DNA from 3 places in the Ewingella allii genome. Region 3 is predicted to be linked to each of the others. Evidence: predicted binding sites of a transcription regulator. Region 3 holds the regulator's gene; each other region holds the start of a gene.
What was found. The regulator CRP, encoded in region 3, controls carbon source genes, mostly activating them, when cyclic AMP is high. The targets are predictions, from matches to a motif close to ATGTGANNNNNNTCACAT.

Region 1 (2,276 bases), on a different contig from region 3:
ATCCCCAAACCCATTCAGTCAAAGGAATATAAGCGCAGGGCAAATTTTATACCCGCATCAAGCAGCCAAAAGGTGCGGCAGCTAACGCAATTGGTTGCGCATCAGTTTTGGCGACATGGAGAACTCCCGGCGAAACTGCGTCGAGAAATGATTACTGTCGCTGAAGCCACAGGCGTAGGCGATATCGGTAATGCTTTGATCGCTATGGTGTAGCCTGCGGCGCGCCTCGAGCAAACGTAGGCGATTAAGATAACGCTGAGGCGTCATACCAGTTTGCTGCTTCATTTGCCGGTGTAAGGTGCGTAGTGCCAACGTAAATCGATCTGCGGCTTCCGGCCAGTTAATCTCCTCACTGTAATGGCCATGCAGCCATTCGAGTAGCTGGTTAATTTTGTTTTCCGAGGTGTCTCTCAATAGTGGCTGGAAACACCCCTGATAGAGCAGGATCAACAGGTGCAGAAACTGGCTTTCCGTCGCCGCGATTTGCTGGGGGTGGGTTCCCCCCGCATGCTGCTCTAAAACAGCGATACATTGTAGAGCCTGCTGCAACAAAGTTGGGCTAAGCTGCCAATGCACCTGTTGCTGATAGTGATGTTCTTGCGGGAGAAATTGGCCGACGTCGTGCAGAAAACGAAATGCCTGTGGTGAACGATAAAGCACATTCGTCAGCCGAAGATTATCGACGCTTTCAAAAAGATGGTGGTCACTGGCGCGCACGAAACAGACAGTGCCGACGGTAAGTGTATAAGGTGCATCGTTAAAGATATGCACGCCGGACCCACTCTCCACCAGCATGATCTCGTGGAAATCATGGTAATGCTCAGGGAAGGCTTCCTGCGGAGTTCGCCGTTCCACGGCTATGGTTAACTCTGGTGAAGCAAAATAATCATCGCCAATTAGTAACGTCATGTCTCGCCTCCTGTCCTCAATAAGTGAAATAACCCTATCCTGACCTCTGGCGGATAACCTTAAAACGACGGCATAGAAAACGCGTTCTGCGGTTATTTTTTAAAGATTTGCCGACTGTTGAAAGGAACTGCGGCGAAGATCACAACCTATAATTGCAAAATTCTTCCCATTACATTCGCGGTGAAATTCCTTCGTTTTTATCGTTTTGTGATCCACTCCTCAATCACCTTTTTGATGCTGCCAATTGCCTCCATTGCTTGGCATTCACGGGAAGGTCATGCCCCAGCTACACGCCTAAACTGCGACCATATCTGAAAAGGAATGGCCGTTATGACACTCCACCATATTGCTGCAATTGATCTGGGCGCTTCGAGTGGGCGCGTGATGCTTGCAACCTTTAATAGTGAACATAAAGCGCAACTGACGCTGAAAGAGATCCATCGTTTTCCTAATACGCTGGTGAAAGTTGATGGCTATGACACTTGGGATCTCGACGCTCTCGAGCAGCATATTCTTACTGGCCTGACCCTGCTGGAGAGTGCCGATATTCGCCTCGACAGCATTGGGATTGATACCTGGGGAGTCGATTTTGTCTTGCTGGACGCGCAGGGAAACCGTGTCGGCCTGCCCGTCGCTTACCGTGATAAACGCACGGACGGCGTGATGGAACAAGCCTGTTTGGAGCTTGGTCGAGACGTGATTTATCGCACCACGGGCATTCAGTTCCTGCCGTTCAATACCCTCTACCAGTTAAAAGCGCTGACTCGCCAGCAGCCAGAATGGCTCCCGCAAATAGACCGCCTTCTGCTGATGCCTGACTATCTGTATTACCGTTTAACCGGCGTGATGAACTGGGAACATACCAATGCCAGTACCACACAGATGGTCAATATCCACAGCGGAGAGTGGGATGAAAAGCTGCTCGAATATGCGGGCATTCCGCAAAGCTGGCTAGAGAAACCTTCCCAACCGGGCAAATCATTAGGCTATTGGCTGTCTCCTAACGGGCACCGCGTGCCGGTAACCAGCGTTGCCACCCATGACACGGCGAGTGCCGTGGTGGCCGCCCCAATGTCCGGAAAAAACTCAGCTTATCTCAGCTCCGGTACCTGGTCGCTGATGGGGATCGAAAGCCCGAAAGCCTTCACCCATCGCGCAGCTCTTGAGGCGAATGTCACCAATGAAGGCGGGATTAACGGCAGTTATCGCGTATTAAAAAACATCATGGGACTGTGGCTGTTGCAGCGCATCTGCAACGAGCTGAACGTGCAGGATTTGCCGTCCTTAATTAACGAGGCGGCCGCGCTGCCGGCCTTTGTCAGCCTTATCAATCCTAACGATTCGCGCTTTATTAACCCCGCATCCAT
Region 2 (2,276 bases), 230 kb from region 3:
CAGTGACCTTCTGCTTTCGCCAGCCAGAACGTATCGCCGTTTGTTCCTTGCATTGCTTCCATCAGCGCGTGGGCTGACGCATACCCTTCCACGGGTAGTTCCGTTTTCATCACTCAATCCTTGAGGTAATTTGGTTGCCCCAGAATCATACTCGGCGCCATCTCAAACCAAAAAACTTTTTAAAGCTTGTTGTTCTACGCCATATAACCTCATTAGAGGGAGGGTCGAGGACATATCAGTAGTACCCAGCGCATTTCTGCCTCCCCAGACCGTAATTTTCTTTCAACCTTCCCCCTCGTAAACCGGTTCATTGACGGCGCTCGTACAGCTGGCCGCTTTTTGAACAGATTTTTTGCCGTCATCGAAAAATAAATTGTGATGAATGTCACATTTTAATAACAAAGCGACAAAGTAAAATTGTGATTTTAATCACATTTTAAGCGCGATAACGCGCAAAAATTATTCGTTGTACCTAAGTTTCAGGGGTGTTTTGTGATGAAAGTCACTAAAAAGTGGGGTGTGACGGGGTGGGCTGCGTGATCTTGCTCACGTAATGCGCAGCGTCTACGCGGTGCCATAATCACGTGGTAGAGTCCGCCTCGCAGACAGCAATTCGACGGACGGATTTTTAAAGCAGTGGCACGAAAACCGTATTAACCGTCACCGATAATTAACAGATATCACGCGCTCTTATTGTTAGCGCGTATCAATAGGGGTGCGTTTTATGTTTTCACCAGACGTTAAGGTCGGAGTTCAAAACTTTGGCCGCTTCCTGAGTAACATGGTGATGCCTAACATCGGGGCATTTATTGCCTGGGGTATCATCACGGCGCTGTTCATCCCAACGGGTTGGTTGCCTAACGAAACGTTAGCGAAGCTGGTTGGCCCGATGATCACTTACCTGCTGCCATTGTTGATCGGTTTCACCGGTGGACGTCTGGTTGGCGGCGACCGTGGCGGCGTGGTGGGTGCTATCACCACCATGGGCGTTATCGTCGGTGCAGACATGCCGATGTTCCTCGGTGCGATGATTGCAGGTCCGCTGGGCGGCTGGTGTATCAAGCGCTTTGACCGTCTGGTTGACGGCAAAATCAAAAGCGGCTTCGAGATGCTGGTTAACAACTTCTCAGCCGGTATCATCGGTATGCTGCTGGCGATCCTCGCCTTCTTAGCTATCGGCCCGCTGGTTGAAGCCTTGTCCAAAGTGTTGGCGGCTGGCGTGCACATCATGGTTATCCATAACCTGCTGCCACTGGCTTCTATCTTTGTTGAACCGGCGAAAATCCTGTTCCTCAACAACGCCATCAACCACGGTATCTTCTCTCCACTGGGTATCCAGCAGGCGACTGAAACCGGTAAATCAATCTTCTTCCTGATCGAAGCTAACCCAGGTCCGGGTATGGGCGTACTGATGGCCTATATGTTCTTCGGTCGCGGCAGCGCTAAACAGTCAGCCGGCGGCGCGGCAATCATCCATTTCTTCGGTGGTATTCACGAAATTTATTTCCCATACGTGCTGATGAACCCGCGCCTGCTGTTGGCGGTAATTCTGGGCGGTATGACTGGTGTGTTCACCCTGACCGTATTGAACGGCGGCCTGGTTTCTCCAGCGTCTCCGGGCTCTATCCTCGCGGTTCTGGCTATGACGCCAAAAGGCACTTACTTCGCTAACATCGCGGCAATCGTGGCGGCGTTCGCGGTCTCCTTCATCGTGTCTGCTTTCCTGCTGAAAACCAGCAAAGTGAAAGAGGGCGACGATCTGGACGAAGCCACTCGCCGCGTTCAAGACATGAAAGCACAGTCTAAAGGCGGCAAAGCTTCTACCGCTGGCGTGGCTGGTGACCTGTCTACCGTGCGTAAAATCATCGTGGCTTGTGACGCAGGTATGGGGTCAAGTGCCATGGGTGCAGGCGTGCTGCGTAAGAAAGTGCAGGATGCTGGCCTGACTAACATCAGCGTCACCAACAGCGCGATTAACAGCCTGCCGGACGACGTGGACTTGGTTATCACCCACCGTGACCTGACCGAACGTGCAATGCGCCAAGTGCCACACGCACAGCACATTTCACTGACTAACTTCCTCGACAGCGGCCTGTACACTGATCTGACTGCCCGTCTGGTTGAAGTGAATAAAACCAGCCAGTACAAAGAGAAAGTGAACACCACGCTGAGCGACAGCCTGGTGAGTGAGCAAGAGAACGAACACCTGTTCCGCCTGAGCGAAAGCAACATCTTCCTCGGCCTGCAGGCGAGCAATAAAGAAGACGCGATTCGCT
Region 3 (2,276 bases):
TAACAGAATTGGCCGACCGGGTTATCGCGATAGCGCGAGGCAATTTTCTCCAGCGCCGCGAGTTCATTGGTCATGTTGAAACGGTCCGAGCGGCGGTGATAGAGAATGTCATCGGCGATCACTCGCAGACGGGCGGCGATCACCTGCGCATTGCGGCGAATCACCGCCTCGGCGTGGCTCTCTTCCACCAGCTTCTGCACTTCTTCGGGCAAATGCAGGCTGACGGCGATGTGCTCCTGTAAATCGAGCGCCACCTGAAAACGCTGAAACAGCCTCTTGTGCTGGTGATGCCCCTGCTGCGGCAACATGTGCAATTGCTGGTAGAGCAGGGCGATCAGATCGATCACCTGCTGCTGGCGTTTCAGCAGCGGCGGCAGCGCGGTTTCCGGATCGGTGTGTTGGGTGAGCAGGCTGTATTTGGCTTCGAAATAGTCGGCCAGCTGGATATAAAGCTGGCTGAGGGTTTCGCGCATTGGTTGCTCTTCAGAGAGGCGAAACCAAACCCAGTTAAACAGCCCGTACCACGCAGTGCCGACGATATACAGCAGCGGCGCGTGCCAGATGGGCACCAGCCCGGCCATGCTCAGGGTGAAAATGGTGGCCACCAGCGCACCCGGCAGTAAACGCGCGTGCAGTGGGCCAATCTCGCCGGTCACGCCAATAATCAGCGCCAGCGATAACATAATAAGGGGCAGGGGAATGTGCCAATTCACCAGCATCAGTTGCAGCATCACGCTGCCGAATGCAAACAGAGAGCCGCCGACAATCAGGCGTTTGAAAAAGCGTTTGTGGGGAGTATCCAGACCAGAAATGTTGCAGCAGGCGGGCACCAGCGAGAACAGCAGGCCCATTTGCAACTGGCCGAACATCCAGCCGATAGCGACCGGAATTGCCAGTACCAGCGTCTGGCGTAGCGCGTAGTTGACCTCGGGATGATAGAAAAACCGACGCCACAATCTCATGCGTTGCTGCTTAACACGCACTATCAATCAGTCTCCCTAGGCTCCAATAAAAACGGCGCGACAGTTGCCTGCCGCGCCGTTTCTCAGGGAATTAACGTGTGCCGTAAACGACAATCGTTTTACCGTGAGCGGAGATCAGGCTCTGATCTTCCAGCATTTTTAGAATTCGACCAACGGTTTCGCGGGAGCAACCCACGATCTGGCCAATTTCCTGACGAGTGATTTTGATCTGCATCCCGTCTGGGTGAGTCATCGCATCCGGTTGTTTTGCCAGATTCAGCAAGGTCTGCGCGATACGGCCGGTAACGTCGAGGAAAGCCAGGTTACCGACTTTCTCAGAGGTTACTTGCAGGCGTGTCGCCATCTGAGCGGATAAGCGCATCAGAATGTCCGGATTAACCTGAATCAACTGGCGGAATTTTTTATAGGAAATTTCAGCCACTTCGCAGGCAGTTTTTGCACGAACCCAAGCACTACGTTCCTGACCTTCTTCGAAGAGTCCCAGCTCGCCGATGAAGTCACCTTGATTCAGGTAGGACAGTATCATCTCTTTGCCTTCTTCATCTTTAATCAGGACGGCAACCGACCCTTTCACGATGTAGTAAAGCGTTTCGGCCTTTTCACCTTGGTGAATCAGCGTACTTTTAGAAGGATACTTATGTATATGACAGTGAGACAGGAACCATTCGAGAGTAGGGTCTGTTTGTGGCTTGCCGAGAACCATTTGCTATTATCCTCTGTTGTTATCGCTGCCCAAAATCACAGGGCTCAGAGTTCCCTGTACGGCGTCTTTAAATACGCGCCCTTTTAGCATATGAACTGTCCAGCAATGCTGCAAGCGGGAGTCGGAGTGAAACAAGAATCTGAATATTTCTGTTAACACCGTGGCTTCAGAGTGAAAACCACAAACCCATCACCGCAATTTACTGAAACAGTGTGTAACGGCTTTGTTTGTAGCACAGGTTTGCGCGGGTGTCTTCTGTTGTCTCGCTTCAGCATGATGGCGATCGGGTTACGTTGCCGGTTTTTTTCTAAAAGAGTAGTCTGAAGGAAATTTCTGCTTCATAAACGCATCAGGAGTATGGCACATGCAGGCACGGGTAAAATGGGTTGAAGGGCTGACATTTTTGGGTGAATCCGCCTCTGGACATCAGGTTCTGATGGACGGCAATGCGGGCGACAAGGCCCCAAGCCCGATGGAAATGTTGCTGATGTCTGCGGGAGGTTGCAGCGCCATCGACGTGGTGTCGATTCTGCAAAAAGGTCGCAACGAGGTGCACAATTGCGAAGTGAAACTGACCTCAGAACGCCGCG

Region 1: a site for CRP is predicted at 1,115-1,132, ahead of rhaB (rhamnulokinase). Genes of this name have one in related genera too.
Region 2: a site for CRP is predicted at 491-508, ahead of SBO83_RS12780 (PTS mannitol transporter subunit IICBA). Genes of this name have one in related genera too.

The regions. Positions count from the first base shown of each region.
Region 1 covers NZ_JAWUDN010000004.1:98,125-100,400, reverse strand. Annotated here, with positions in the region: gene rhaS (HTH-type transcriptional activator RhaS) at 82-909, opposite strand; gene rhaB (rhamnulokinase) at 1,240-2,276, shown strand, end outside.
Region 2 covers NZ_JAWUDN010000005.1:81,925-84,200, forward strand. Annotated here, with positions in the region: gene SBO83_RS12775 (pesticin C-terminus-like muramidase) at 1-110, opposite strand, end outside; gene SBO83_RS12780 (PTS mannitol transporter subunit IICBA) at 725-2,276, shown strand, end outside.
Region 3 covers NZ_JAWUDN010000005.1:307,043-309,318, forward strand. Annotated here, with positions in the region: gene SBO83_RS13785 (YccS/YhfK family putative transporter) at 1-956, opposite strand, end outside; gene crp (cAMP-activated global transcriptional regulator CRP) at 1,054-1,686, opposite strand; gene SBO83_RS13795 (OsmC family protein) at 2,051-2,276, shown strand, end outside.